DNA from 3 places in the Pantoea sp. App145 genome. Region 3 is predicted to be linked to each of the others. Evidence: predicted binding sites of a transcription regulator. Region 3 holds the regulator's gene; each other region holds the start of a gene.
What was found. The regulator PurR, encoded in region 3, represses purine synthesis genes. The targets are predictions, from matches to a motif close to CANGCAAACGTTTGCNTG.
Positions count from the first base shown of each region.

Region 1 (10,049 bases), 240 kb from region 3:
AAATCGCGCGGTTTGCTGAATATGACCATGGCGATTCCGCAGCCAGAGAAGAAATAATCCTGTGGCAGCCTGCCCTGTGCGCAGGCTGCCCGTGTGCTACTGGCGTACACCCTCAACAGAAATAATCAATTCTGCCTTTTGCGAAGCGGGTCCTAAATCTTTATTGATATTGAATTCTTTCAACACAATCTCCCCGCTGGCTTCAAATCCGGCACGATAACCGCCCCAGGGATCTTTACCTTCACCGATTAAGCGGGCATCCAGGGTGATCGGTTTCGTCACCCCATTGAGTGTCAGATCGCCGGTAATTTTATACGCCTTGCCCTCTTTACTGACGGCAGTGGAAGCAAAGGTGGCCTGTGGAAACTTGCCAGTATTGAGAAAATCAGCGCTGCGCAGATGTTTATCTCGTTCGGCATGGTTGGTATCGAGGCTGTTGGTATTGATGGTGACATTGACCTTATCAGCCGCCGGATTACCTTCATCAAAGGTAAAGCTGCCATCGAAATCTTTAAAACTGCCGTACAACCAGCTGTAGCCGAGATGCTGAATACGGAACTGCACAAACGCGTGCTGACCCTGCTTATCAAATTTGTACTCGGCGGCATTGGCCGACAGGCTGGCAGCCAATAAACCAGCACCCGTGAGCGCCAGCAGTGTTTTTTTAAGCATGTTACTTTTCCTTTTCAGAGGTTAACGGGATGCGGTAACCCAGCATCCGTTTCAGCGTGATATCACGATCGATAAAATGATGTTTGAGAGCAGCCAGTCCGTGTAACACCGAGAGCGTCACCACCGCCCAGGCTAGCCAGAGGTGGACATCACCGGCGATGTCAGCCTGTTCAGCCGCCCCTGCCAGTAATGCGGGCACTTCAAACCAGCCAAATAAAGAAATCGGCTTGCCATCCGCAGTGGAAATCAGATAACCGCTTAGCATAATGACCAGTAGCAGGGTATATAGCAGCCAATGCGCAGCTATGGCAGAGAGACGCACCGGGATGGAGTAACTGTCCAGCGGGGCAGGAGGCGGTGACAGAAAGCGCCAGGCCAGACGGATCAACAACGCGCTGAACAACAGGATGCCAATGCTTTTATGAATTTCGGGGGCGGTATGATACCAGCCGTCGTAGTAACCCAGCCCGACCATCCATAATCCGAGCGCGAACATGCCATAGATGGCCAGAGCCATTAGCCAGTGTAATAAGATGGAGACGACACCAAACCGCTGTGGAGAATTACGCCACATCTTCTGAAATCCTAAATCAGAAATAAGTAGCAATGAGAATCCATATTTTGAAATAGAAGATCAATCAGACTTACTTTTCTATAAACAAAGAAATAACTGTTCGGGAATTATGGCGTTATTAATCTCTGCCACTCAGAAATATTGAATAACTTCATGGTGAAGCGGACAGGTGAAAGAGTCAGCTTTAATTACTACACCTTTTGCGCTTTTATTCGGTGCGAAGATTAAACTTTTGTCAGCTTATGTCTGCGGATGTCAGTCAGGCCGCCACTGTGGCTGCGGCGGCCTCGGTCAGTCAGGAAAAACGCGCCAGAGAGAAGGGGGTAATATCAAAGGAAAAGGGTTTGTCCTGGGCAAATTCACTGGCCAGTTCACCTAACACGCTGGCAAATTTAAAACCGTGTCCGCTTAAACCGGTAATGATTAAACGGTTGGGTTCATCAGGCAGGGTATCAATGATGAAGTCTTCGTCAGGTGTATTGTCGTAGCTACAGGCTTCGCCATGTAAACAGACGCCGATCCCCGGCAGGAAATGACGTAAAAAGCTGAAAGCTTCACTGCCATCGGCGGCGACGCTACCAAAAGGTTTACGATCGGCAGGCGTCTGCATGATTTGACCACCATCATGGCGTCCTACCTTGAGTGCGTTGTTGTCTGCCGGGAAACCGTAGAAATGGCTGCCGTCATTCATCTCTACAGTAAAGCCAGGAAATTGGTTGTTCTCACTGTAACGACCGTCAGCCTGATACCAGGCAAACACTTTGCGCACGGGCGTAACGGGTAAATCCGCCACCAGATGGCTGACCCAGGTACCGGCGCTGATCAGCAGTTTGCGTGCCCGAAACTCTCCCTCGCTGGTGGTGACCTGTTGCAGGTCGCCATCCCGGCCGATTTGTGTCACCGGACAGTTAAACAGCTGGGCGCAACCTGCCTGTTCTGCCAGCTGTACCCAGCTACGTACCGCCTGTTCACATTTAAGAAAACCGGAATGGGGTTCAAATACGCCAATATAACCCTCTGGCACAGTGAACTGAGGCCAGCGTTTGCGCACCTCATCTGCCTGCAGGATTTGCACATCCAGCTTCCAGGCGCGTGCGCTGTCGATGACATTCTGAATAAAGGTGGACGAGATCGGAGCAAGATTGAGAATGCCACTGCGGTGCATGATGCGTTCACCACTCTGGCGTTCCAGTTCGTCCCATAATGCCTGGGCACGTAGCACCAGCGGGACATAGCGTTCACCTTCACCATAGGCGTGACGGATCAAACGTGTTTCACCGTGATGGGTGCCCTGAGTATGCGGTGGGTGAGCGCTATCGATCATTAATACCGATAAGCCCGCCTGGGTTGCATAGAACCCGGCAGCCGCGCCAACGGAACCACTGCCAACCACAATCAGATCATAAACCATACGACATCACTCCTGAAAAACGGTGAATTTTTTCAGCAGCATAGCAAAAGATAGCGCCCATGAAAAAGGCACCCTTTGGGGTGCCCTTTCACGCGATTGAAGAAATTAATGCTTTTGGTTATCGCGTTGGTATTGCTCTGTGGACTCTATCTTTGCAATGCCAGCTTCGAGTATGGAGATAAACTGTCTCGCCACATCGGTGGTTAGCCAGTAGGTAGGACCAACATCTGCGTCTTCTTCTTTCTGATCCTGCGATGATAGCGAGTGCAGGCGGATCATCATGGCGTCATAACTGTCTACAGTGCTAATGTCCCATCCGACTAATGGATGAGTCTGGATGACGTCTTTATTTCTGTCCATTATAACCTCCTTTTTACTCGTTAAACGAAGTGCTTCTTGAGGTTCAATGCGGCTGTTCTTGCACTAGCGAGATAATTATAACATGAAACGAACGGTACAATAGTTAAAAAGTGTGGTGCTCAAAATCTGCGCAAAAATAAATGCTTTTAAAATACGCTTTTAAAAAATAATAAATCGCCCGCGTGCGCGGGCATTTGAAGCTGCGAATGTAAAGTCGCACTAATGAGGTTATCGGCAGCAAAGTTACCTGACTTTAGGAGAACTCTGGAACCGATTAAGCACTGATTTTAACCCTGTAAATCATCCGGTTTTTCACCGCTGCATTTCTTAATTTCTTCGGCCAGATGGGAAAATTGCTGCTGTAACTGCGTGTCGTGGTTCTGGTTTTGCGCTTCAAGTAAAAGATTGTGTACCAGTAACTGGCTGGCACGTTCATCAAGACAGAACGTCAGGTTGGCAAAGGCATTTTCCAGCACAGTTAAGCGGCGTTGCTGTTCAGCAATTAACGCCAGCAATTCGCCAAATGTCATTGCCTCTTCCGGTTTATCGTGAGTCATGGGTAAAACATCTCCTGTTAGCCTGGCGCGTGCAAGAATAGAGGGGTGTTAATGATGATTTTAGATGCAGCGACTTTGTCTGGCGAGGGAGAAATAAAAACAAAAAAGCCGGGTGGCGAAACCCGGCAAAACTGCGCAGTGGCGGTTAATCGGTAATAAACCAGTCGTCAGCGCTTTCCCAGGTTTCCTGCAAAATATCACTGATACGTTCGCGATTTTCTTTGCAGCCGCCAAATACGCTGAGCTGATTGCCGCTGGCGTAACGGATTTTGACATGATGTTCGTCGTCGGGAAAATCCCGGCTGATACGGCGGGTCAGTTCGGCGCTCAGCGCATCCAGGGCGCCAGCAGGAAGGGGTTGAGTTTTTGCTACGGTAATTTCAACACGCATAAACACCTCCGGAATAATATACTGGCTATTTGTACAGTATATTTATTCCGAAGGCAAGCATCATCACATCAGGCGGTTACGCGCCAGTTCAGAGTCTCACCGGCCAGGAAAGGCACCAGCGTATCGTCAGCGACATTCACACTTTGTTCGACTGTCCAGGGTTCACGCACCAGCGTCAGTGTCCCTTCATTCAGCGGCAGGCCATAGAAGTTCGGGCCATTCTCGGAACAGAACGCTTCGAAATGTTGCAGCGCATCCAGTTCCTCAAACACGGTGGCGTAAGCGGGCAGAGAGGTCGGGGCATTAAACACACCGGCACAACCACAGCTGGCCTCTTTCAGATGACGCAGGTGTGGGGCGGTATCGGTGCCGAGGAATACACGACGATTGCCGCTGGCGACCAGTTTACGTAACGCTTCCTGGTGGATATTACGTTTCAGGATTGGCAGGCAATACAGATGCGGACGTACGCCGCCGACCAGCATATGGTTGCGGTTAAACATCAGATGCTGTGGCGTAATGGTGGCACCGAGCAGTTCATTGCCCGCCGCCAGATATTCCGCCGCTTCTTTGGTGGTGATGTGTTCCATCACCACTTTCAGGCCCGGGAACTGCTGGCGCAGCGGTTCCAGTACCGTTTCAATAAAACGCGCTTCACGGTCAAAAATATCGATGTGCGCATCCGTCACTTCACCGTGTACCAGCATCGGCATACCGATCTGCTGCATCCGCTCCAACACGCGAGCGATAGAGGCAATATTGGTTACGCCATGGCTGGAGTTGGTGGTTGCGTGGGCGGGATAAAGTTTTGCGGCGGTGAAGACGCCAGCACGGAAGCCCTGTTCGATCTCATCGGGATCGAGAGAGTCGGTAAGATAGCAGGTCATCAACGGTGTAAAGGCATGCCCGGCGGGTAAGGCCGCAAGGATACGATCGCGATAGGCCACGGCAGCATCGACGCTGGTCACCGGCGGAACCAGGTTTGGCATGACAATGGCACGACCGTTTACCGCACTGGTATAAGGCAACACGGCTTGTAGCATCGCGCCATCGCGCAGATGAATATGCCAGTCGTCAGGGCGGCGAATCGTGATTTGCTGGGGTTGGGCTGTCATTCAAAAGGCTCCGGCTGAGTAGAAAACGAAAGGCACGTTTAGGCCGGGGAGTAAGCATAAGGATTTGGGCAACCGTTTGCACGGGATTTTATGCACCAGAAGCAAAACCGCGCCCTGGCAGGCGCGGTGGTGGGGATTAGTCAGTAAAAGGGATCACTAGCTGGCCGGGCTTAACTTCCAGACCTTTCGCGAATTTCTTCGCCAGCGCTTCGCCTTTGCTGCGATCTTCGCTCAGCACATAAGCGGGTTTTTCATTGAAGTAACGCTTCAGCGACTCATTCAGATAGGGCGTCAGCGTTTTCATGATCGACGCCATTTTTTCCGGCTGCACCTGGGCATCAACAATTTCCAGGTCATGCAGGTAAATCGCGCCCTGTTGTGGGTTGAACACCGGCTGCGCCTTCATTTTGAGCTGCATTTCGGCCTGCTGTGGGCCAAATAAAGAACTGACATTAATCGTGGCTTTGCCTGTCAGGGTGATTTTGCCCGGTTCTTCACGGCCAATCTGGCTGCTTAAATCGCTCAGCACAATATGTGCATTCAGCAGACCGGAGACACCCACATCTTTCTCGAAGTTATTGTGCTTTTGCAGCGCCTGATTCACTTCCTGCTCGCTGATGGTGTACTGCGTTAATTGATTACAGCCGGTCAGCAGCACGGCAAACAGCAGGGCCAGTAGCCCGGAAAACGCCTTCTTCATACTTTCCTCATCCTGAACGATACGCCAAACGTGGCATAGCGTGCCTGAATCAGGGGCAGGTGTCACCAGGAGAGAGATGAGAAGCGCCTGCGCGCCTCTCATTGTCAGAAGTCAGGCGGCGATAGAAGAGAGCAGGTTAACCTGGGTTTGCGTCGCCATGTTGTCGCGATAATCGGCCACGCGGCTGGGCCATTCAATACCGGCAACCAGCGTTAAGGAACGTAACAGCGGGAACAGATGGATATCATCTTCCGAAAGTTCGCCGTTCACCGCATTCGGTTTAACGATTAGCTTATCCAGCTGACGCAAATCGTCACTGATGTTTTTTATCAGCCCAGGGGCATGTTTACGCAGCTCGCTGAAGTCGCCAATGTTGGCTTGTTTTTTCTCGCGGAAATAGTGGCGTGCTGCCGGTGTCGCGAACTCAGCGAAAGCCGCGTCAGCGATACGGGGTAGCAGCAGCTTGTTGACGTAACCATTGACGCGACGCAACCATTCGCTGATGGCAGGATTGGCTTTGCCATTCAGCAGGGGTTCACCGTCCTGTTTATCCACCAGACGAACAATATCCAGGCTTTCCGGCATCGCACTGCCATCGGCTTTTTGCAGGATGGGAGCCATCTTCTGACCAATCAGTTTTTTCGGTGTGTTCTCGTCGTCATTGAGCATCACCACCAGTTCGACTGGCAGATTTTTCAGCCCAAAAATCATGCGTGCTTTGACGCAGAAAGGGCAGTGATCGTAGATGTAGAGTTTCATCCCGTTTCTCCTGTGATTATCAGGGTGACTGACGTCACCCTTTTTCTATCGGCGTGCGGGAAGTATGGGAGAGAAAGGCGGCAGGGGCAAATCAGCTGCTGTACAGCGCCGGAGCCACGGCGCGTGGCTGGAATTGCCACCACAGGGCCAGCAGCGTCACGCCACCCACGGTACTGAGCAGCATCCAGGGTAATTCCGGCAGTGACAGTTGCTGGCCTAAATCGAACATCCAGCCACCGCCGGAATAGCCAATCAGGCCGCCCAAAGCCAGCCCGAGGCGGCTGAAACCCATATAGCTGCCGCGTGCGCGGGCGCTGGCGAGCGAGGCGCTCAGGGTCTCACGCGCCGGTTCCGCGATGATTGAGCCGAGATAGAACATGGCGATCAGAAAGAACAGTGACGGTAAGGTGCTGGTCAGCCCAACCGGTAACAGGCTGATGGTCATCAGCAACAATCCGGCCATCAGGCGAGTTTCGAGACGGAAACGTTTTTCGCTCCAGCGCGCCAGCGGATAGAGCAGGCTGAGTGACAGCAACGCTTCGATGGCGTACATCCATTTCACTGCTGCCGGAGCGCCTGCGACCTGGTTGACCATTACTGGCAGCATCAGCATCACCTGCACCGCAAGAATGTAATAACCGGTCAGCGTCAGGACATACAGGCGAAAACGTTTGTCCTGCCAGACCCGCTGCATGCCTTCACGCATGGCAATGCGCTCGGTGGAGATACGCCAGGCCGGTAACCAGATGGCATTAAATAACGCCGCGCTGACGAATACCGCCGCGCCCACCCAGCACACCAGACGGAAGTCCCACGCCAGCAACCAGCTGCCAATCAGCGCGCCCAGCACCGCGCCCGCGCTGTCCTGCATCATCAGCAGTGAAAAGAAGCGGCCACGTTCACGCGCTCGCACCAGTTTCACCACCATAGCGCTGCGTGGCGGATCGAACAGCGTGCCACCGAGTCCGGACAGCAAACAAGCCAGCCACAGTAGCCAGGGCTCGTGGGCGAGGGCCATACAGGCGAAGCCTGCCGCACGCATTAACATGCCGGTGACGATCAGGGGGCGTGCGCCGAAACGGTCTGCAATGGCGCCACCAAAGATGCCAAAACCCTGCTGCACAAACTGGCGCAGACCGAGGGCAATGCCGACCATCAACGCAGCCCAGCCGAGTTGTTCGACGAAGTGAATGGAAATGAGGGGAAATACCACAAAAAATCCCAACACCACCAGCATGTTATCCACTAATAAAAATGTTTTACCGAGGCGTCGTGCCCGCGCAACCCGAGACATGCTAAATCCTGAGCAAGTAAGAAAGGGAAAAGGAGACCAGTTGGTCTATTTTCCGCCGCAGCACGGCAGAAAAACAGGATTATCAGGATGATATTTTTTCATCGAAGCCGTAAGAAAATTTATCCTGATTAAGGATGAATTCCCGGGAACAGGATGCGGGGTTTTACCGCAGGCGGGGTGGCGGTTATAGTGAGATATAACGCCGCTGGCGTACTTCCTTCTTAAGCCATGGATTTCAGGAGTCAAGATGTTTGGCTATCGTTCTGCTGGGCCGCGCGTGCGTCTCACTACCGATCGTTTGGTGGTCCGTTTAGTTCATGAGCGTGATGCCTGGCGGCTGGCGGATTACTACGCGGAAAACCGCGTGTTTCTCAAGCCCTGGGAACCGGTACGTGATGAAAGCCATTGTTACCCGTCTGGCTGGCAGGCGCGTCTGGGACTGATTGCCGACATGCATAAGCAAGGCTCGGCATTCTATTTTGTGTTGATGGATCAGGAAGAACGCGAAGTGCGGGGTGTTGCCAACTTCAGCAACGTACTACGCGGCTCGTTCCATGCCTGTTATCTTGGCTATTCACTGGGTGAAAAGTGGCAGGGGCAGGGGCTAATGTTTGAAGCATTGCAGAGCGCGATTCGCTATATGCAACGTCAGCAGCATATGCACCGGATTATGGCTAACTATATGCCGCATAATCAGCGCAGCGGTGATCTGCTGGCGCGACTGGGTTTTGAAAAAGAGGGGTATGCCAAAGATTACCTGTTGATCGATGGCCGCTGGCAGGATCACGTTCTGACAGCGTTGACCTGGCGCGAGTGGACCCCGGATCGCCGCGGATAATAAAAGGGAACAATGCGATGAAAATGGCTTTATCAGCGCAGGCGCTGCGCGTGATTGGTTGTCTGCTGGAAAAGCAAGTGACCACCCCGGATCAATACCCACTGTCACTCAATGGTGTGGTGACTGCCTGCAATCAGAAATCCAACCGCGAACCGGTGATGAACCTGAGCGAAAGCGATGTTCAGTCACAACTGGACGAGCTGGTGAAAAAACATCTGGTCACCTCGAACAACGGTTTCGGCCAGCGCGTCAGTAAATATGAACAACGATTCTGCAACTCAGCTTTTGGCAATCTGCAACTCAGCAGCGCCGAGGTGGCGGTGCTGACATTGTTGTTTTTACGCGGTGCGCAGACCCCCGGGGAACTGCGCACCCGCAGTGGCCGCTTGCATGAATTCAGTGATATGAATGAAGTTGAACAGACCCTGAATGATTTGCTCAGCCGGGAAGATGGCCCGATGGTGGTGCGGCTGGCGCGTGAGCCGGGTAAGCGCGAAAGTCGGTATATGCATCTGTTCGGCGGGGACGTGGTGGACACAGCCGAACCGGCAGGCGAATCAGACCATCCGGGTCTTGAGGCCCGGGTTACGCAACTGGAAGAGACCGTGGCGCTATTGCAGGCGCAGCTCGAACAGCTGCTGCACAAGGAGCATTAACATGACGTTGCGTATCGGGATCGTGGGTTTGGGCGGCATTGCACAAAAAGCCTGGCTGCCCGTGTTATCTCAGGCAGAAAGCTGGCAGCTGGCCGGGGCCTTTTCCCCCAATCAGGCCAAAGCACAGCCCATCTGCGACAGCTACCGCATACCTTATTTTGCCACGCTGGATGCGCTGGCCGCAGCCAGTGATGCGGTGTTCGTCCATAGCAGCACCGCTTCGCATTATGAGGTGGTGAAAGCATTGTTGCTGGCGGATAAAGATGTCTGTGTTGATAAGCCGCTGGCAGAAACCCTGCAACAGGCGGAAGCGCTGGTGGCGCTGGCGGAAAAGCGCAAGCGTAAACTGATGGTGGCATTTAATCGTCGCTTTGCGCCACGTTATCAGCAGTTGCAGGCGCAGATGGCAGGTGCAGCGTCACTGCGTATTGAGAAACACCGCGCTGACAGCGTCGGGCCGCAGGATTTACGTTTTACCCTGCTGGATGATTATCTGCATGTGGTTGATACCGCGCTGTGGCTGGCGGGTGGCAAGCTGACACGTCAGCATGGTCATATTGAGACCAATGAGCAGGGCGCAATGTTGTATGCCGAACATCACTTCTCTGCCGGGGGCTTACAAATCACCACCAGCATGCATCGTCGCGCGGGCACCCAGCGTGAAGTGGTGACGGCTGTCTGCGACGGCGATTATATCCAGATCGCCGAAATGCGTGACTGGC
Region 1 covers NZ_CP133290.1:1,214,432-1,224,480, reverse strand. The annotation lists gene RCF31_RS05555 (rhodanese-related sulfurtransferase) at 1-57, shown strand, start outside; gene RCF31_RS05550 (YceI family protein) at 97-672, opposite strand; gene RCF31_RS05545 (cytochrome b) at 674-1,246, opposite strand; gene solA (N-methyl-L-tryptophan oxidase) at 1,542-2,657, opposite strand; gene bssS (biofilm formation regulator BssS) at 2,763-3,017, opposite strand; gene RCF31_RS05530 (hypothetical protein) at 3,305-3,574, opposite strand; gene dinI (DNA damage-inducible protein I) at 3,720-3,965, opposite strand; gene pyrC (dihydroorotase) at 4,034-5,080, opposite strand; gene RCF31_RS05515 (lipoprotein) at 5,217-5,780, opposite strand; gene grxB (glutaredoxin 2) at 5,892-6,539, opposite strand; gene mdtH (multidrug efflux MFS transporter MdtH) at 6,631-7,833, opposite strand; gene rimJ (ribosomal protein S5-alanine N-acetyltransferase) at 8,081-8,671, shown strand; gene RCF31_RS05495 (DUF480 domain-containing protein) at 8,689-9,327, shown strand; gene RCF31_RS05490 (Gfo/Idh/MocA family protein) at 9,329-10,049, shown strand, end outside.
Region 1: a site for PurR is predicted at 5,146-5,163, ahead of pyrC (dihydroorotase). Genes of this name have one in related genera too.

Region 2 (10,049 bases), 1.6 Mb from region 3:
CTTTCACGCCGATCGGTCCCATACCCGGGCCGCCGCCACCGTGCGGAATACAGAAGGTTTTGTGCAGGTTAAGGTGAGAAACATCCGCACCGATGTAGCCTGGTGTGGTGATACCTACCTGCGCATTCATGTTGGCACCATCAAGATAAACCTGGCCGCCGTACTGATGCACAATCTGGCACACTTCACGGATTGTTTCTTCGTAAACGCCATGGGTAGACGGATACGTCACCATGATGCAGGAGAGCTTATCGCCCGACTGTGCTGCTTTCTCACGCAGGTCACCGAGGTCGATGTTGCCCTGTTTGTCACAGGCGACTACCACCACTGACATGCCCGCCATCTGTGCCGACGCCGGGTTGGTGCCGTGTGCGGAACTGGGGATCAGGCAGATATGACGGTCGCCTTCATTGCGGCTTTCGTGATAACGGCGAATCGCCAGCAGACCGGCATATTCTCCCTGTGCGCCCGAGTTCGGCTGCATACACAGCGCGTCATAACCGGTCAGCTGCACCAGCCACTGCGACAGCTGGCCGATCATTTGCAGATAACCCGCTGCCTGCTCTGACGGACAGAACGGATGCATTTCAGCGAATTCCGGCCAGGTGATTGGAATCATTTCGGCTGCGGCATTGAGTTTCATGGTGCAGGAACCCAGTGGGATCATCGCCTGGTTCAGCGCCAGATCCTTTTTCTCCAGGCTGTGCATGTAACGCATCATCTCAGTTTCGCTGTGATGACGGTTGAACACCGGATGTTCCAGAATGGCGCTTTGACGCTGCTGGCCCGCCGGAATCGCGCTGTTTTCAGCGGCAACGGCGCTATCCAGCGCGTCAATATCCTGGCCGTGGGCATCGCCCAGCAGAATGGCAAATAGCGCCTGCACATCTTCACGACGCGTGGTTTCATCCAGAGTGATACCCACCGCATTATGGATGTCGCTGCGCAGGTTGACACCAAAGCTCAGCGCACGGTTAAGTACCGCCGCTTTATCAGCCACATCTACCGTCAGAGTATCGAACCAGCTGTTATGACGCAGTTTCAGGCCACCGTTTTTCAGCCCGGCAGCCAGAATGCTGGTCAGACGGTGAATACGTGAAGCGATACGCTTCAGGCCAGCTGGTCCATGATAGACCGCATAGAAACCGGCGATATTCGCCAGCAGCACCTGTGAAGTACAGATGTTGGAGTTGGCTTTTTCACGACGGATATGTTGTTCGCGGGTCTGCATCGCCATGCGCAGCGCAGTGTTGCCCGCCGCATCGCGTGAAACACCGATGATACGGCCCGGCATCGAGCGTTTATGTTCGTCGCGGCTGGCAAAGAAGGCCGCGTGCGGACCACCGTAGCCCATCGGCACGCCAAAGCGCTGCGCAGAGCCAAACACGATGTCTGCGCCCTGCTTGCCTGGAGCTTCCAGCTGCACCAGCGCCATAAAATCAGCGGCGACACTCACCACCACTTTGCGGCTTTTCAGCTCGCTCATCAGTGCACGGTAATCATGCACTTCACCGGTGGTACCTGCCTGTTGCAGCAGCACACCGAACAGGTCGTCATGATCGAGCGCTTTTTCCGCGCTGTCGATAATCAGTTCAAAACCAAAGGTTTCAGCACGAGTGCGCACCACATCCAGCGTCTGCGGATGGATATCGTCGGCGATAAAGAATTTGTTGGCAGTTTTCAGCTTGCTGACGCGTTTTGCCATCGCCATCGCTTCTGCGGCGGCAGTGGCTTCGTCCAGCAGTGACGCCGATGCGATGTCGAGGCCAGTAAGATCCAGCGTCAGGGTCTGGAAGTTAAGCAGCGCTTCGAGACGGCCCTGTGATACTTCCGGCTGATACGGCGTGTAAGCGGTGTACCAGCCCGGATTTTCCAGCATGTTACGCAGGATCACCGGCGGGGTGATTACCGCAGTGTAACCCATACCAATCCAGGATTTGTAACGCTGGTTCTGACTGGCAATGGCTTTCAACTCAGCCAGCGCCTGCTGCTCAGTGGCGGCATCACCCACCGCGGGCGGGCCCGGCAGTTGGATGTCGGCAGGCACGATGGAACCGATCAACGCTTCCAGTGAGCTGGCACCAATCGCTTCCAGCATGGTGGCCTGTTGCTCCGGCGTAGGGCCGATATGGCGCTCAATGAAAGCACCGTTATGTTCAAGCTGGCTGAGAGTCTGAGTCATTAGCAGTAAATCCTGAGTCGGGCTGGGTATTAATACAGATAAAAACGAAGGTGCCGCCTGGCGACACCTTCTGTTACGCATACTTATTCGTCGATGGAAGCTTTGTACGCATCGGCGTCCAGCATCGAGTCAAGTTCAGACTCATCGCTGGCTTTGATTTTGAACAACCAGCCATCGCTGTACGGATCGCTGTTGATCAGTTCCGGCGAACCTTCCAGTTCTTCGTTAATCTCAATGATTTCGCCGCTCAGCGGGGCATAGATGTCAGAAGCGGCTTTCACTGATTCTGCTACTGCACAATCTTCACCAGCTGCAACAACGCGTCCCACTTCTGGCAGGTCAACAAACACCATGTCACCTAACAGTTCCTGGGCATGTTCGGTAATCCCGACGGTGAAAGTACCGTCGGCTTCTTTACGCACCCACTCGTGGCTATCTTTGTACTTCAATTCTTTTGGTACATTGCTCATCGCCAAATCTCCTGAAAAAAGTTACTGAGCGACCGGCTTACCGGCGCGAACAAAAATTGGTTTGGTGACCTTCACCGGCATTTCACGGTTGCGGATTTCCACAATCGCCTGCTCGCCAATTCCCGCTGGCACGCGTGCCAGCGCAATGCTGTAACCCAGCGTTGGAGAGAAGGAACCACTGGTAATAATACCCTGCTGCGGCTGACCCTGTTCATCGGTGAAACGTACCGGTAATCCGTTACGCAGCACCCCTTTTTCGGTCATTACCAGGCCCACCAGTTTTTCTGTCCCTGCAGCACGCTGAGCTTCCAGCGCGGCACGGCCAATAAAATCACGGTCGGTCGGTTCCCAGACAATGGTCCAGCCCATGTTGGCCGCTAGCGGTGAGACGCCTTCATCCATCTCCTGGCCATACAAGTTCATCCCCGCTTCCAGACGCAACGTATCACGTGCACCCAGACCCGCCGGTTTGACACCTGCCGCCAGCAAACGCTGCCAGAAATCCGCAGCAGCGCCAGCAGGCAAGGCAATCTCGTAGCCTGCTTCGCCGGTATAACCGGTGGTAGCAATAAACAAATCTTCCGCCTGAACGCCGAAGAATGGCTTCATGCCCGCCACAGCCTCACGTTGTGCCGCGCTAAACAACGACTGTGCTTTTTGCTGGGCATTGGGTCCCTGTACCGCAATCAGCGCCAGATCGTCACGCTCGGTCAACGTCACCCCGTATTTCTTCGCGTGTTCACCAATCCATTGCAGATCTTTTTCACGCGTAGCGGAGTTCACCACCAGACGGAAAAAGTCCTCGGTCATAAAGTAAACAATCAAATCATCAATGACGCCACCGGAAGCGTTCAGCATGCCGGTGTAAAGCGCTTTGCCTGGCTGGGTCAGTTTGGCGACATCATTTGCCAGCAGATAACGCAGGAATTCACGGGTGCTCGCCCCGCGCAGATCGACGATGGTCATGTGAGAAACGTCAAACATGCCGGCATCAGTACGTACCGCGTGGTGCTCATCCATTTGTGAGCCGTAATGCAGAGGCATCATCCAGCCGTGAAAGTCCACCATGCGGGCGCCGCTGGCCTGATGCTGTTCGAATAGAGGCGTTTGCTGAGTCATAACCATCCTGTAGAAAACAAGTGAGCGTGACGCGCCTGCGTAGCCATGATGGCTGACGCAAACGTTCTCTTTGCGCTGACGTTACCACCGAACGCTCGAATTAACCATAAGGAAAACGAGGGCGAAACAAAGTCTGTCGTCTGCGAAGCGCCGCACAGAATGCAGGATAATCCACTGGCTTTATGTGATTAAACACGCACAAAATACAACAACATAACTTTTATGTAGCAAAATAATGGAATCCAACGCTATGAGTGGGCAAATGGCACCGAAAAAAAACCACCATGACATGAGAAAATGTAATGCGAATTCCTGCGTAAAATTAGAATAAATCAAACGAGGCGCAAAAACAGGGCGAGTCTGCATCATGGTGGTGCAAACGGGGAATTAGCTGGGGTAAGAATGAATGGCTGTAACGGCACGATAAATCGCGCCGTTACGGAATTTGTGTAGATTTAGAGAAGGTTAGCGCAGCCAGCCGGGGATATCATTCAGCCCCATGGCCTGTTTCAGCATCATCGGTTTGACCCCAGGCAGGGTGTCCGCCAGTTTCAGGCCGACGTCACGCAGGAATTTTTTCGCTGGATTACTCCCGGCAAAAAGTTCACGGAAGCCCTGCATACCCGCCAGCATCAGCGCAGCGCTGTGCTTACGGCTGCGCTCATAGCGACGCAGATACAGATGCTGTCCAATATCCTTGCCCTGACTGTGCAAACGGCGAATTTCACCGATCAACTCTGCGGCATCCATAAAGCCCAGATTCACGCCCTGCCCGGCCAACGGATGGATAGTGTGCGCAGCATCGCCCACCAGCGCCAGCCGGTGTGCAGCAAAATTACGCGCATAGCGTGCCATTAGCGGGAAGGTTTTACGCTCGCTCTCCACCTGGCACAAACCAAGGCGCATATCGAAAGCTACAGAAAGCTGCTGATTGAACAGCGCTTCAGGCATATCCTGCAAACGCGTGGCTTCCTGGGGAGACAACGACCAGACAATCGAACTCAGATGCGGGTCCTGCATTGGCAAAAATGCCAGAATGCCGTCACCGTGGAACACCTGGCGCGCCACCGCATCGTGCGGCAGGTCAGTGCGGATATTCGCCACCAGCGCGTGATGATCGTAATCCCAGAAAGTGATCGGGATATCCGCTTTGTCACGCAGCCAGGAGTTGGCACCGTCGGCGGCGATCAACAGACGAGCGCTCATCATGCTGCCATCCTGCAGAGTGATAAAGGCTTCGTTGTCGCCAAAAGCCACCTGCTGCAACTGCGCTGGAGCCAGCAACGTAATATCGCTGCACTGGCTGGCGCGCTGCCATAATGCGCTATGAATCACTGGATTTTCAATGATATGACCGAGGTGGGCTAAGCCCTGCTGCTCATCATCAAAACTGATGCTACCAAAACTGTCCTGGTCCCACACTTCCATGCCGTGATAAGCGCTGGCGCGCAATGCCAGAATCGTTGACCAGACATCGAGCTTTTGCAGCAGGCGTTCACTGGCCGCATTGATCGCCGATACGCGGATCGATGGCGCAGCTTGCGGATCAAATCGCGGCTCTGCCGCCTTCTCCAGCACCGCAACGCGCAATCCACTGCCTTGCAGCCCGCAGGCGACGGCCAGTCCGACCATGCCACCGCCAGCGATAGCCACATCAAAAGTTTGCATTGCTGCCCCTTAATTCATGCTTAACGTTTTACCCAGCCGAGCGTCCGCGCGGCAAGGGGGTTTCGCAGCCACGGCAGATGGTCCATTGCCACCAGCCCAAGATTTCGTCCTGCCACCAGCGTGGCATAACGGTTAGCAAATAATCGTACCAGACCATCGGTCACGCCAATGGTCGCCGCACGATCCGGTTGGCGTCGGGCGGCAAAATGATGGAGTACCGCATAACTGCCGGGATCCTGCTGGTGACGCCAGGCACTCGCCAGCGTTTCCGCCAGCGACATCACATCACGCAGGCCGAGGTTAAAACCCTGACCGGCAATCGGATGCAGCGTCTGCGCCGCATTGCCCACCAGCGCCAGCCGGTGCGCCACCTGCCGCTCGGCGGTTTGTAACGCCAGCGGGTAAATTTCGCGCTGGCCGGTGTGGGTGAAGCGTCCCAGCCGCCAGCCGAACGCCTGTTGCAGCTCGCGCAGAAAAGTCGCGTCATCCCACTGCGCCAGCTTGTCTTTCTCGTCCAGCGGATGACACCACACCAGCGACATGCGATTGCCCGACATCGGCAACAACGCCAGCGGACCGTGTTCGGTAAAGCGTTCGAAGGCGCGTCCCTGATGCGGCAACTGCGTGGTGACATTGGCTATCACCGCCAGCTGCTGATAATCCTCCCGCTGCCAGCTGATGCCGCAAGAGGCCGCCAACGGTGAACGTGAGCCGTCTGCCGCCACCAGCAGCGCACCATCCAGCTGTTCGCCGCTGTCCAGCGTGACCTGCACGCTATCAGCACTGCGTGACACCGCCGTGACATGCGCCGGGCAACGTAGTGTCACGCCCGGTGCGCTTTTCAGCCGCTGGAACAGGCGTTGCCCGACATCGAACAGCTCCACCACCTGGCCCAGTGCCGGTAACTGGTAATCCGCCGCCTGCATCGAAACAAAGCCGGTATGACCACGGTCAGAAACATGGACGTGGGTAATCGGCGTGGCGCAATCCTGCAACGAACGCCACAGATCAATCTCCGCCAGTTGCTGGCAGGTGCCCGCCGCCAGCGCGATGGCGCGTCCGTCATATCCAGGATGCGCACGGCTGTCCGGTTCGCTGCGTTCAATCAGCGTCACCGGCAGTTTTCCCTGCGTCAGATGGGATATGGCCAGCGCCAGCGTGGCGCCGGTCATGCCGCCGCCTGCAATCAGAATAGTCATGCCTGACGCGCCACCGCCATTAAGGCTTCAATTGCGTCGGCATCTTTCACCACGCTATCGGTGAGATTCTCGTTGCCTTCGGCAGTGATCACGATGTCATCCTCAATACGAATGCCGATGCCGCGATACTGTGCCGGGACTTTGGCATCCGGCGCGATATACAGACCGGGTTCGATGGTCAGCACCATGCCAGGTTCCAGGATGCGGTCGCGGCTCGGGGTGCCATAATGGCCGACGTCGTGCACATCCAGCCCCAGCCAGTGGCTCAGCCCGTGCATAAAGAACTGGCGATGCGCCTGTTCCGCAATCAGTGCGTCCACTTCGCCTTCCATCACACCCAGTTCAACCAGGCCAGTCACCATAATACGAACCACTTCTTCGTTCACATCATGGATGCTGATGCCGGGGCGGAACATTTCCAGCGCTTTGTACAGCGAAGCCAGCACGATGTCGTAAATGGCACGCTGCGGGGCGCTAAACTTGCCGTTGACCGGGAAAGTACGGGTGATATCACCCGCATAGCCCTGGAATTCACAGCCTGCGTCAATCAGCACCAAATCGCCATCACGCATCTCGCATTCATTTTCGGTGTAGTGCAGGATGCAGCCGTTTTCGCCTGCTCCGACGATGGTGTTGTAAGACGGAAAACGCGCACCGTGGCGATTGAATTCGTGGTGGATTTCGCCCTCCAGCTGATATTCGAACATCCCCGGGCGGCAAGCCTGCATCGCACGGGTATGCGCCAGCGCGCTGATTTCACCGGCACGCCGCAGGATGGCGATCTCTTCTGGCCCCTTGAACAGGCGCATATCATGCACCCACGGACGCCAATCGGTGAGGGTATCCGGCGCGCTCAGATTTTGCCGGAAGCCGCGACGCAGTTTATCCAGCGCGCTAAACACCAGGTTATCCGCTTCGGCATACAAGCCCTGGGCGTGATACACCACATCCAGGCCGTTCAACAGCTGATGCAGCTGTTCGCCGATGTCGTCCCACGGCAATGCCCGATCCACACCGAGTTTTGCCGGTGCCGCATCCTGGCCCAGACGACGGCCAAACCAGATTTCGGCCGTCAGGTCACGCACGCGGTTGAACAGCACGCTGTGGTTGTGGGTCTCATCGCTTTTAATCAACACCAGCAACGCCTGCGGCTCGTTAAAACCGGTGAAATACCAGAAATCGCTGTTCTGACGGAAGGGATACTCGCTGTCGTTGCTGCGCGTCACTTCAGGCGCGGCAAAAATCAATGCGGCACTACCGGGCGCCATACGGGCAATCAGCGCCTGACGACGTTGCTGGAAGGTTTCCAGTGTAATCATGTTTGCACTCCCTGTTGAAAAGCGGGCACGGCAGTACCCGGAATGACGCGCTTAGTGTAGCGTTGGCTTCTTCACTTCAGGTGCAGTGGGTGGCTGCGGCTGGGTGAAGGTGTCGTGGCACAGCAATGCGGCAACACGAACGTATTCAATCACTTCTTCAAGTGATTGTTCGAGTTCTTCCTGATCTTCATCTTCGTCATAGCCCAGTTGCGCGATGGTGCGCAGGTCATCGATCGCTTCGCCGGTTTCGCCGGTGACTTTGTCCAGCTTCGGCTGAGTCACACCGAGTCCCAGCAGGAAATGGTTGACCCATCCCGCCAGCGCATCGGCACGGTCAAACACGGTGATATCATCATCATCAGGCAGCATCAGCTGAAACAGGAAACCCTCTTCATCCAGCGTGTTGGCCAGGCTTTCATGTAACGCCTGTAACGGCTGCGACAGGCTTTGCGAAAAAGCCATGCCTTCGTTGGTGAGATCGTGCACCAGCGTCTTCCAGCTGTTATCCTGGTTGCCGCCACACAGGATGCCGCAAATCAGGCCGTGCATTTCAGCGGGGGTCATTCCCACGCCCTGCTGGGAAAGCGCCGTAGCCAGCGCGTTGTAAGTGGGCGTTGCGTTCTGTAAAGACATAAGCTTTCGTCGTCGTTGGCAGAATAAGTTCGTGTTATGCTACCACCAGGTGCCTCAGGGTTTCCAGAAAAGGGGTTGTAACTTATCACGCGGGTCTATATAGTTGCGCACCTCCCAAGCCATTGACTGCTAAGGGAGATGCGGGCGAAGTAATCAGTCAGGAAGGTGGCATGTCTGCACAACCAGTAGATATTCAGATTTTTGGTCGTTCATTGAGAGTGAATTGTCCGCCTGAACAGCAAGATGCGCTGAATCTGGCAGCTGAGGACCTCAATCAACGGTTGCAAGATTTAAAAGTTCGCACTAGAGTCACAAATACAGAGCAGCTGGTGTTCATCGCCGCGTTAAACATTTGCCACGAGCTGGCACAAGAGAAAGGTAAAACGCGCGACTACGCAGCCAATATGGAACAACGTATCCGTATGCTGCAGCAGACCATTGAACAAGCATTAGTTGAGCAAGGTCGCATAACTGATCGCCAGGGCACAAAGTTTGAATAACACTTCATGGTTATCGTGATACAGTAACGGTGAAGTAAATTTTCTCTGAGATGTTTGCATGTGGGCCAGTCCCCTGAGCCGATATTTCATTACCACAGAATGTGGCGCTCCGTAACTTGTGAGCATGCTCGGTCCGTCCGAGAAGCCTGATAGTTGCGACGACACATTCACCTTGAACCAAGGGTTCAAGGGTTACAGCCTACGGCGGCATCTCGGAGATCTCCACTTAGTTCCACATCTGTAATCCCCCGGTACGCGTGATATAGTGGCTGGCAACAGCCGACATTGCCGGGGATATCATGTCTGAACCCTCACTACGCGACCGACAAGACATTCGTCAACACGTGCGCCATTTGCGTCGTAATCTCACGGCAGAACAGCAGGAACAGGCAGCCGATTTGCTGGCTGAACACGCCATCAATTTTGCCCCGATTGCCAATGCCGAACGCATCGCACTGTTCCTTTCCGTGGATGGCGAACTGAATACCCACCCGCTCATCGCCAAACTCTGGCAACAAAAAAAACAGGTTTATCTGCCCGTGTTGCATCCTTTTGCACCCGGTAACCTGATCTTCCTGCGCTATACGCCAGACACCCCGCTTAGCCCGAATAAATTGCGTATCCCCGAGCCACCGCTGGATATCACCCGCATGGCAACGCTCGATCAACTGGATGTGATCATGGTGCCGTTAGTGGCGTTCGACCATAGCGGGCAGCGTCTGGGTATGGGTAAGGGTTTTTACGATCGCACCCTGCAAAACTGGCAGCAACATGGTGTCCTGCCCATCGGGATAGCGCATGATTGCCAGCGCGTGGAAGCGTTGCCGGTAGCGGCCTGGGATGTGCCCTTGCCTGCGGTGATTACACCGTCAAAGCTGTGGCAGTGGTGATTGGCGCGATAAATCGCGCCGCTACAAAGATATGCAGCAGCGCGATGTTAAATCAGTACAGCAGACGTG
Region 2 covers NZ_CP133290.1:3,677,601-3,687,649, reverse strand. The annotation lists gene gcvP (aminomethyl-transferring glycine dehydrogenase) at 1-2,182, opposite strand, end outside; gene gcvH (glycine cleavage system protein GcvH) at 2,266-2,652, opposite strand; gene gcvT (glycine cleavage system aminomethyltransferase GcvT) at 2,674-3,771, opposite strand; gene ubiI (FAD-dependent 2-octaprenylphenol hydroxylase) at 4,237-5,439, opposite strand; gene ubiH (2-octaprenyl-6-methoxyphenyl hydroxylase) at 5,460-6,638, opposite strand; gene pepP (Xaa-Pro aminopeptidase) at 6,635-7,957, opposite strand; gene RCF31_RS17010 (YecA family protein) at 8,009-8,590, opposite strand; gene zapA (cell division protein ZapA) at 8,761-9,090, shown strand; RNA gene ssrS (6S RNA) at 9,130-9,313, shown strand; gene RCF31_RS16995 (5-formyltetrahydrofolate cyclo-ligase) at 9,390-9,980, shown strand; gene serA (phosphoglycerate dehydrogenase) at 10,033-10,049, opposite strand, start outside.
Region 2: a site for PurR is predicted at 3,826-3,843, ahead of gcvT (glycine cleavage system aminomethyltransferase GcvT). Genes of this name have one in related genera too.

Region 3 (10,049 bases):
AACATGTCGAGGTTTTCACATTCCCACCAGCCGTCCATGTAACTTTCACCGAGGCCCAGCGATCCTTCCTGCAGGACCCGTTTAAAAAAATCCGGATGCTTAACCTGAATATCCCAGGGGCGAGTACCATTTATGGCAATATCGGCCCGTTCCAGTAATTCATGGGCGATACGAAACCAGTGGTTTTCTTCAAGGCTCACTTCTTCTATACACGATGAACTCATAGCTTCTCCATCACCTTTCCGATTTCAACCTGAGAAAAGAATAGTCAATTTCTCCAGGCTTGTGAGAGAACTCACGGAAAATCCGTGCGCCAGATATCCGACGTTTTACAGAGGTATGAATCTGAATAGAAATGTCTGGCACAACACCGGGGAGAACATCGTGCAGACACCATCCCAGCGACAGAGTCGCTAAATATTAATACAATTATGTTATTGATTTGTTACAGAAATGCTGACCCACGCAGTATATGCTTCCGTGGGTCAATATTCAACGACTTATCGTTAGTTTGCTAACTAAGGCCGTTGCGTTAGCGATTATCTTCGCAGGGACGGGAGTTGTGAGCAACATCACTTTGTGCGCTTGCCACAGCGGCACGCTGCCAGCCGAAACCAGCCCAGGCAAGCGCCACAGTAGCGAGCATGACCAGGCTGGTACTGTGCAATGCCTGTTGTAAGCCAGCGGAAACCAGCAGGCTGGCGATAAAGCACAATCCCAGTTGCAGCAGATTTTGTAAGGATGCCGCTTTACCGGTGGCCTGAGGGAAGGGCAGCAGTGCGCTGGCGACCACGATCGGATAGATCGCACCATTGGCCAGTGCCATGCCGCAGAACGGCAGCAGCAGCGCCCAGAGCGCAGGTGCTGCAAGCTGGGCAACAGCAAACAGACCGACGATGCTCAGGCTGTAAATCACCAGCAACCATGGCAGCAGTTGTTTGCCCTGGAACCGATTCAACAGGGCACGGCAACCAAAGCCACCTACGAGGAAGGCGATGGTCTGCGGTACATAACTCAGACCAATATCGGCGGGTGAAAGCCCGGCATCAGCAAGGATAAAAGGCGAGCCGGTCAGCCAGGCGAAAAAGCTGGCGGAGCAGGCAGAATAAATCAGCACATTGCCGCTGTAGACCTTTGAAGCCAGTAACGTCAACCATCCGGGCTGTGGTGCGCGTGCCGCCTGAGTGCGGGTAGGATTCGCCAGTTGCAGGGTACCGACCAGCAACACCAGCGTGACCAGCGTCAGCAGCAGGAAAATGCTACGCCAGTGGAAATGGCCCATCAGCCAGGCTCCCAGCAACGGGGCCAGCGCCGGTGACAACGCCACCAGCGGCATAATGGTGGCGAAAACTTTGTTCGCCTGCGCCTGTGGATAGCGATCAACCACCAGCGCCTGCCAGCTGACAGCCGCCGCGCATACACCCAGCGCCTGGACAAAACGCAGTGCCAGCATCAGTCGCACATCGGTTACCCACAACATGCCGAGACAGCCCAGCGCGAAGATCACTAATCCGGCCAGCAGAATGGGTTTGCGACCAAAGCGGTCAGACAACGGACCCCAGAAGACCTGCGCACAGGCAAAGCCACCGAGGAACAGGCTCAGGCTGGCGCTGATGGTGCCAGGGGCAGTGGCAAAATCCTGCTGCATGGCACCGAAGGCCGGCAGGTACATATCCGTAGCAAGAAAGCCGAGCATGCTTAGCAAAGCAAGGTAAGGCAAAAATCCTTTTGATGACAACATGGTGATTCTCATTAGACAAATTGAACGCCGGGGAGTGTAAAAGGGTGCGGCAGTCTTTGTGAAACGCTAATATTTGCGAAGTGCTATCAAAAATTTTGCAGGCAAAATCATGTGGTCTGAATACGCGCTTGAAGTGGTGGATGCGGTGGCTCGCAGCGGCAGTTTTAGCGCAGCGGCGCAGGAGTTGCATCGCGTGCCCTCTGCCATCAGCTATACGGTACGCCAGCTGGAAACCTGGCTGGCCGTGCCTTTGTTTGAAAGGCAGCACCGGGAGGTGGTATTGACGGCAGCGGGTGAGCATTTCGTGCGTGAAGGCCGGAGTGTTATCAAAAAAATGCTGGCAACCCGACGCCAGTGCCAGCAACTGGCTAACGGCTGGCGTGGTCAGTTGAGTATCGCGGTTGACTGTATCGTTAAACCGCAGCGTACCCGGCAACTGGTAAAGGATTTCTACCGTCACTTCCCGGATATGGAGCTGATTATCAGCTATGAAGTGTTCAACGGGGTCTGGGATGCGCTGGCTGATGGACGGGTCGATGTGGCGATTGGGGCCACCCAAGCCATTCCGGTCGGTGGGCGTTTCGCCTTCCAGGATATGGGCGCGCTGAACTGGCGTTGCGTGGTCAGTCCCGGGCATCCCCTGACAAAAAGTACCCAGCTGGATGAAGAAACCTTACGGACGTGGCCTTCGCTGGTGCTGGAGGATACGTCGCGGGCGCTGCCGCGGCGTATGACCTGGACGCTGGATAACCAGCGGCGTCTGGTGGTACCGGAGTGGGAAACCGGGATGGATTGCCTGCGGGCAGGTTTGTGCGTGGGCATGGTGCCGGGCCATTTAGCCCGGCGACTGCTGGATAGTGGCGAGTTAACCGAACTGACGCTGCCTGCGCCTTTCCCGGAGAGTCCCTGCTGCGTCAGCTGGTCGGAACAACGCGCTTCACCGGCATTAAGCTGGCTGCTGGATTATCTGGGCGATGCTGAAACGCTCAACCATGAGTGGTTGAGCGAAACGATAGCTTAGCGACGATAATCGCGGAACGGGCCGTCAGCGACTGAGCGGCGTTCAATCAATGTTGGCTGCACTTCGATGGTCTGCGGCTCTTCGCGTTTACTGGTGATGCGATCGAGCAGCATTTCCAGTGCTTTTTCTCCCAGCTGCGCTTTCGGCTGATGAACGGTCGTCAGCGCTGGGGTGAAATACCGGGCGTTGCGCACGTTGTCATAGCCAATCACCGAAATATCCTGTGGCACACGCAGCCCCATTTCATCGGCGGCACAAATCGCGCCCATCGCCATGATATCGCCGCCACAAAACACCGCCGTCGGACGTTGTTTCTGGTTGAGGATCTGCTGCATCGCCTGATAACCGGATTCTGGTTCGAAGTCGCCCTGCACAATCCATTCCGGACGAACGGTAATACCGGCTTCATGCAGTGCCTGCATAAAACCAGCATGACGACCGCCGCCAGTGTTGCGCTCCATCTGGCCGGGGATGGCACCAATGTCGCGATGTCCACGTTCAATCAGGTAACGTCCCGCAAGATAGCCGCCCTGGAAGGCGTTATCCTGCACGGTATCGGTGAAATCACCGCGAGACTCGCCCCAGTCCATCACCACCATCGGAATATTGCGGTTCTCTTCCAGCATGGTGAGCAGGTCGTCCGGATATTCGGAACACATCACCAATAAACCGTCGACGCGCTTTTGCGCCATCATCGAGAGATAAGCACGCTGCTTTTGCAGATCGTTATGCGCATTGCCGAGAATCAGCGTGTAGCCGCGGTCGAAACAGTGGTTTTCTACCGCTTCGATGATTTCCGCGAAATAGGGGGCTTCGCTGGAGGTGGCGAGCAATCCCAGTGTTTTGGTGTGGTTGACCTTCAGGCTACGCGCCACGGCGCTGGGCGAGTAGTGCAGTTCTTTGATCGCTTCCCATACGGCGTTACGCGTCTCTTCCGCGACAAAACGCGTCTTGTTGATGACATGCGAAACCGTGGTGGTGGAGACACCGGCGCGTTTCGCCACATCTTTAATTGTTGCCATGAAAATGGTACTCCCGGGCTTATCGCAACTTACTGATAAGTATATTGTTAAACGTTTGCGTCTGCTAATGGTTTTGCGCCCCAATTTTTGGGGCAAATGGCGAAGAAAAAGGCGTTAACTCTGAGTCTAAATCACTTTAACAGGCCACAAACACAGCGTGCGCAAAATCTGTTGCGCAACGAAAGGCGGCGATTCTAGCAAGCTGACGCGGATAACACGAGATTTTTGCCGGGGGCTGTGCGAAAATTACATTAACCCTTCAATTAATGTGACTAAGGAGTTGTGATGAGTACAGACCTGAAACTCGCGCTGGGTACTACCGTTGGCGCGCTGTTAATGATCATCGTGTTCAGCTTCACCGCGATCCTTCATTAATAAAAAAGCCGGACCTGAAATTTCAGTGTCCGGCTTTTTATTGCGCGGTGACCGCTTAGCGAATGGTTTTTGGCGTCATCATGCGGCGTGCACCGACATAATGCTTCTGCCAGTAATCTTCACCTAATGCGCTAATCTGAATATCTTTACCGGTACGCGGTGACTGAATAAACTTGCCGTTGCCAAGGTAAACACCCACATGGTCAGCGGTACCGCGATGGTTAATGCGGAAGAACACCAAATCTCCTTTCTCCAGCATATCGCGTTTAATCGGTGCCGCATCACGCAGGTGATACATTTCGTTAGCGGTGCGTGGGAATTTGTATTTCACCAGGTCTTTATAGGCATACCACACCAGACCACTGCAATCGAAACCGGTATGTGGTGAAGTACCACCCCACTGGTAGGGTTTACCGATCTGACCCATTAATTTGTTCATCGCCGTTTCACGCGCCTTTTGATAGCGCTGCCGGTGTGATTTGCTCATCCTGATGGTGGTGAGGTCGCTGGCGTCATCCTGCTCAGATGTGACTTTCGCCACGCGCTGATGACCATATTTTTTGATCGGCGACTTCAGCAGGGTTTTTCTGCGGGTAGTTTTGTGCAGCGCAGTTTCGGTTTTGGTGGGTTTCTTCAGTCTTAACTTATGAACACTGCTGGTAAGGCGTGATTTTTTGGTGCTGGTCTTGACCGGGCGTCGTTTACGGCGCTCATCTTCGCGTGCACTTTTTTTCTCTGCATTATGCAAACTGGCATTGATGGGCGCATGCGGTGACGCAGAAGCCACATTAAAAAACAGTTGGGCGAAAGCCAGCATAAAAAGCGTAATAAGTAAACGCATAGTCCGGTTACAGGTTAAGCAGTCTGCGATAAAACAGCCTGCGGCAAGTTAGAAAAATCTGATCAATGATCAGCGCCGGAATTGATTCTAATCCACTTTTTTTCCAAAAGGTAAGGCATTTTTCGATTAATCTGTTACCAGATGGTATCTGGGGCAAAAATGAGCGATTTCAGCCGGTTAACGCAGCATAATTATTGCCAATTATTAATCGGTTCATGCTTGCTAATGATATGAAAATGTTATTTGTTGCGCTGGAACTTAACAAACATGGCGATTAAGGTCGCTGAGAAGCAAAATCCCGTTTTCAGTGCGGGGGTGAAGTCGCTACAATAAACAAACACGAAGTGAGGAATTAAGGAAGGCAAAAATGAGTACTGTTGAAAAAATTCAGCGCCAGATCGCAGAAAACCCGATCCTGCTGTATATGAAAGGTTCGCCGAAACTGCCAAGCTGCGGTTTCTCTGCGCAGGCGGTGCAGGCTCTGTCTGCCTGTGGTGAGCGCTTCGCGTATGTTGATATCCTGCAAAACCCGGATATCCGTGCTGAATTGCCGAAATATGCCAACTGGCCAACGTTCCCGCAGCTGTGGGTCGATGGCGAGCTGGTCGGTGGTTGCGACATCATCGTTGAGATGTTCCAGCGTGGTGAGCTGCAACCGCTGATTAAAGAAACTGCTGAGAAGTATAAAGAAGCAGAATAATTGCAAAGGCCGACGCATCGTCGGCCTTTCTTTTGGTCATTCTGCGTCGTCTTCCGACACATCGTCACTGAATGCGACCGGCCAGCCGCCAAGGCGCTTCCAGCGATTGACCAGTTCGCAAAACAGCGTCGCGGTTTGTTCAGTGTCATACAAGGCAGAATGCGCCTGGGTACTATCGAAATCCATACCTGCCGCTTTACAGGCTTTTGCCAGCACCGTCTGACCTAGCACCAGGCCGCTTAACGCTGCGGTATCAAAAGTGGCAAAGGGATGGAATGGGTTGCGCTTCAGACCGACACGTTCGGCTGCCGCCATAAGAAAGCCATGATCAAAGGTGGCGTTATGCGCCACGATAATCGCGCGATTGCAGTGACTGTCCTTTGTGCCTTTACGCACCATCTTAAAAATTGCATGCAGCGCTTCATATTCGCTCACCGCGCCACGGAGCGGGTTGCTGGGATCAATCCCGGTAAACGCCAGTGCATCCGGGTTAAGAACCGCACCTTCAAAGGGTTCAACGTGAAAATGCAGCGTTTCGTCGCGATGCAACCAGCCGTCTTCATCCATTTTGAGTGTGGTGGCGGCAATTTCCAGCAGGGCATCGGTTTTGGCATTAAAACCGGCCGTTTCGACGTCGATCACCACGGGATAAAAACCGCGAAAGCGTTGATGGAGAGCGTTTAAGTCGTTCGATTCAGACATCAGGATCTCATAGCAATAAATGGGGCAGCGCGCATTATGGCAAAAATTGCGGGAGGGTGCAGCAGGAGAGAGGAGCGCCAGCCCGTAAATACCCAGGCTGGCAGGCAGGCTTAGTTGCCGATGCCGTGTCCGGCGTGTTTGTTTTCGATCAGTTCGATTTTGTAGCCATCCGGATCTTCGACAAACGCAATCACCGTGGTGCCGCCTTTAACCGGGCCAGCTTCACGGGTCACTTTACCACCGACATTGCGGATGCGGTCACAGGTGGCCGCAACATCATCGACGCCCAGTGCAATGTGTCCGTAGGCGTTGCCGAGATCATAGCTCTCGACGCCCCAGTTATAGGTCAGCTCAATCACGGCACCTTCGCTTTCTTCGGTATAGCCAACAAAAGCCAGGGTGTACTTATATTCGGTGTTTTCGCTCTGACGCAGCAGGCGCATGCCCAGCACACGTGTGTAAAAATCGATGGAACGCTGCAAATCGCCAACGCGTAACATGGTGTGAAGTAAACGCATAACATCCTCTTTTAACAAGCACAAAGGCTAAGTATAGCGAGTTAACGCTCTGAAGAAACAGCATTGCCGCACATCCGGTGCGGCAATCAAACTTTCTTATAACGTCGGGTAATCGGTATAACCTTCGGCACCGCCACCGTAGAAGGTTTCCGGACGCTGCGGATTCAGCGGCGCATCCTGTTGCAGGCGAGCCACCAGATCCGGGTTGGCGATAAAATCACGACCAAACGCCACGGCATCAATCAGGCCACGCTGAATCAGGTTATCCGCTTTTTCAACGGTGTAGGCTCCCGCACCGATGATCACCCCAGGGAACAACGCGCGTACTTTCTCACGGAAAGCGTCGCTATAAGGCTGACCACCCGCCCAGTCTGGCTCTGACAGGTGCAGATAAGCCAGTTTACGTTTGCCTAATTCCGAGATGTACCACAGTGCGGCGGCTTCTTCATCCGCGCCATTTTCCAGATTCTGGAAAGCACCAATCGGTGAAATGCGAATACCGATGCGATCGGCAGACCAGTTAGCAATCGCCGCATCTACCACTTCGAGTGCGAAACGACCACGTTTGGCAATCGAACCGCCGTACTCGTCTGTACGCTGGTTGGAGCCAGGGGCGAGGAACTGATGCATCAGATAACCGTGCGCCGAATGCAGTTCCAGCAAATCAAAGTCTGCTTCGCGTGCGTTGGCTGCAGCCTGGCCAAAATCCGCCACGATCTGCTGAATTTCTGCCACGCTGAGTTCACGCGGAACGGAGGTATCTTCACGGTACACGGTGCCATCGGTGTGCCGCAGTGAGGTACGGGTACCGGCAGCCAGAGCAGAAGGGGCGACCGGCGGCAGACCATCTGGCTGCACGCTATTATGGGAGATACGCCCGGTATGCCACAGTTGCACCGCGCTGTGTCCGCCCGCGCCGTGAATGGCCTCGTTGATGACTTTCCACGCGGCGATTTGCTGCTGGGTGTGCAGCCCCGGCGCACCGGCATAACCTTTCGCCTGGAAAGAAATCTGGGTCGCTTCCGTGATGATCAACCCGGCGCTGGCACGTTGCTGATAATACTCGGCCATCAGTGGGGTGGGGATATCGCCTGGCTCAATGCTGCGCAGACGCGTCAGAGGGGCCATGAAAACACGGTTAGGCACGGTAATCGCACCCACTTTCAGGGGGGAAAACAGCTGTTTACTCGCCATGATGACTCCTGTATTAGACCGGTCGTCTAGAAACTGCGGTTTTTAAAATCAGTGGCTGGTCAGCCACTGTTCAATGGTTTCGAGCGCCAGACGAATCGGGCCTGGCTCCCGTGAGATCTTGCTTTGCAGGCTGGCGCCCAGCCACAAAAGATAGCAACGTTGTGCCAGCTGTTGCGGGGTTTGCCCATACAACAACGCCTGTTCAGCTGCCACGTCATTGAGACAGCGGGCATAGGCATTAATCACCGCCGTTGCGCCATGTTGCAACGCATCCCGCATCGGTTCTGACAGGTCGCACACCTCGGCGGACAGCTTCACCCCGAGACAACCCATGATATGGCCTTGTTCGATAAATAAACGTTCCGCCGAACGAAAGTGTTGCAGGAAACGCTCACGTGCTGTGGCACCAGGCTGATTGAGTTGCTGCTCAATCATCTGCAAATGATGGACAAAATAGCGCTCCAGCAGGGCCACACCGAAGGCTTCTTTCGAGCGGAAGTAGTGATAAAACGAGCCTTTCGGCACTTCCGCCAGCGTCAGCATTTCGCTGAGGCCCATCCCGGTAAAACCGCGTTGCAAACACAGCTGCTCGCCGGTAGCGAGCAGATGTTCACGGGTTTCGTTGCGTTGCAGAGTCTTGTTCATGGACAGCAGAGTAGTAGACCGATCGGTCTAATGCAATCTTTAGCTGGCTGCCTGGCACGATCTGATCATATCCAGTTGCGGCTGATATTCGCGGGTCTGGATGTTGAACATGCCGAGCAGAGTATGAAACAGATTGTCCTGTGACACCGGCTGATCGGCGGCCTGCTGACGTAAACACCCCTGATTAATATGGTATGTGGCGGCGTAGCCCGGCGACATCCACATCAGCAACGGGATATGAGTTTGCTGTGAGGGGGCAAACATATAGGGAGCACCGTGCAGATACATGCCATGTTCACCCAGCGATTCACCGTGGTCAGAAAGATAAACCATCGCCACATTGAAGCGATCGCTCAAACCTTTGAGTTTATCAATGGTGCGGCTCAGCATATCGTCGGTGTACAGCAGCGAATTGTCATAGGTATTCACCAGCGCCTGGTGGTCACAATCCTGGATCTGATTGCTGTCACAGGTTGGGGTAAAACGACGGAATTCAGCAGGATAGCGCTGATAATAAGCCGGGCCGTGGCTACCCATCTGATGTAGCACGATAATGCCGTCGTTATGCAGGCTGCCAATGTAGTTGTCCAGATTGTGCAGCAGGACATCATCAAGACAAAAACCGTCATGACAATATTGCGGCAGGTTCCACAGGGTCATATCAGTATGCGGGACACGATCGCAGGCACCTTTGCAGCCGCCGTCATTCTCGCGCCAAAGTACGCTCACCCCGGCATGGGCCAGCACATCGAGCAGACCTTCCTGATGGTGGGCCAGGTTGGCATCGTACTGCTCACGTGGCATATTCGAGAACATGCAGGGCACGGAAACGGCGGTTTCGGTGCCGCAGGAGCTGGTTTGCGGATAGTAGATCACCTGCTGCTGTTTCAGCTGCGGATTGGTTTCACGCGCATAGCCGCCGAGGGAAAAGTCTTCAGCGCGACCGGTTTCGCCCACCACCAACACCACCAGCGTTTTTTTCTGTTCGGCGGCGATGAATGGGCCTTTATGGGCATCTTCGCCGATCTTCACCAGTTGCTGGCTGCCCTGTAACCAACGCTGATCGACATAATGGCCGGTACCGCTGACGATATTGGCCGGGGTGATCATTTTTACCAGCCCTTTGTTGTTGCGGATCAGCGAGGCGTAATCTTTATAAAACAGCACCGCCATCAGCAGGATTATCAACAACGCCCCGAGGGCACCGGCCAGGCGCTGCAACAGGCTCCACCACCAGCGTTGTCCTGAGCGGATACGGACGCTGGTGATAAACGCCGCAGGCAGAATCCC
Region 3 covers NZ_CP133290.1:974,733-984,781, reverse strand. The annotation lists gene cfa (cyclopropane fatty acyl phospholipid synthase) at 1-224, opposite strand, end outside; gene punC (purine nucleoside transporter PunC) at 533-1,741, opposite strand; gene punR (DNA-binding transcriptional activator PunR) at 1,851-2,762, shown strand; gene purR (HTH-type transcriptional repressor PurR) at 2,759-3,784, opposite strand; gene RCF31_RS04365 (YnhF family membrane protein) at 4,070-4,159, shown strand; gene RCF31_RS04360 (C40 family peptidase) at 4,215-5,000, opposite strand; gene RCF31_RS04355 (Grx4 family monothiol glutaredoxin) at 5,368-5,700, shown strand; gene rnt (ribonuclease T) at 5,737-6,402, opposite strand; gene gloA (lactoylglutathione lyase) at 6,513-6,920, opposite strand; gene RCF31_RS04340 (alkene reductase) at 7,017-8,114, opposite strand; gene RCF31_RS04335 (TetR/AcrR family transcriptional regulator) at 8,163-8,759, opposite strand; gene eptA (phosphoethanolamine transferase EptA) at 8,799-10,049, opposite strand, start outside.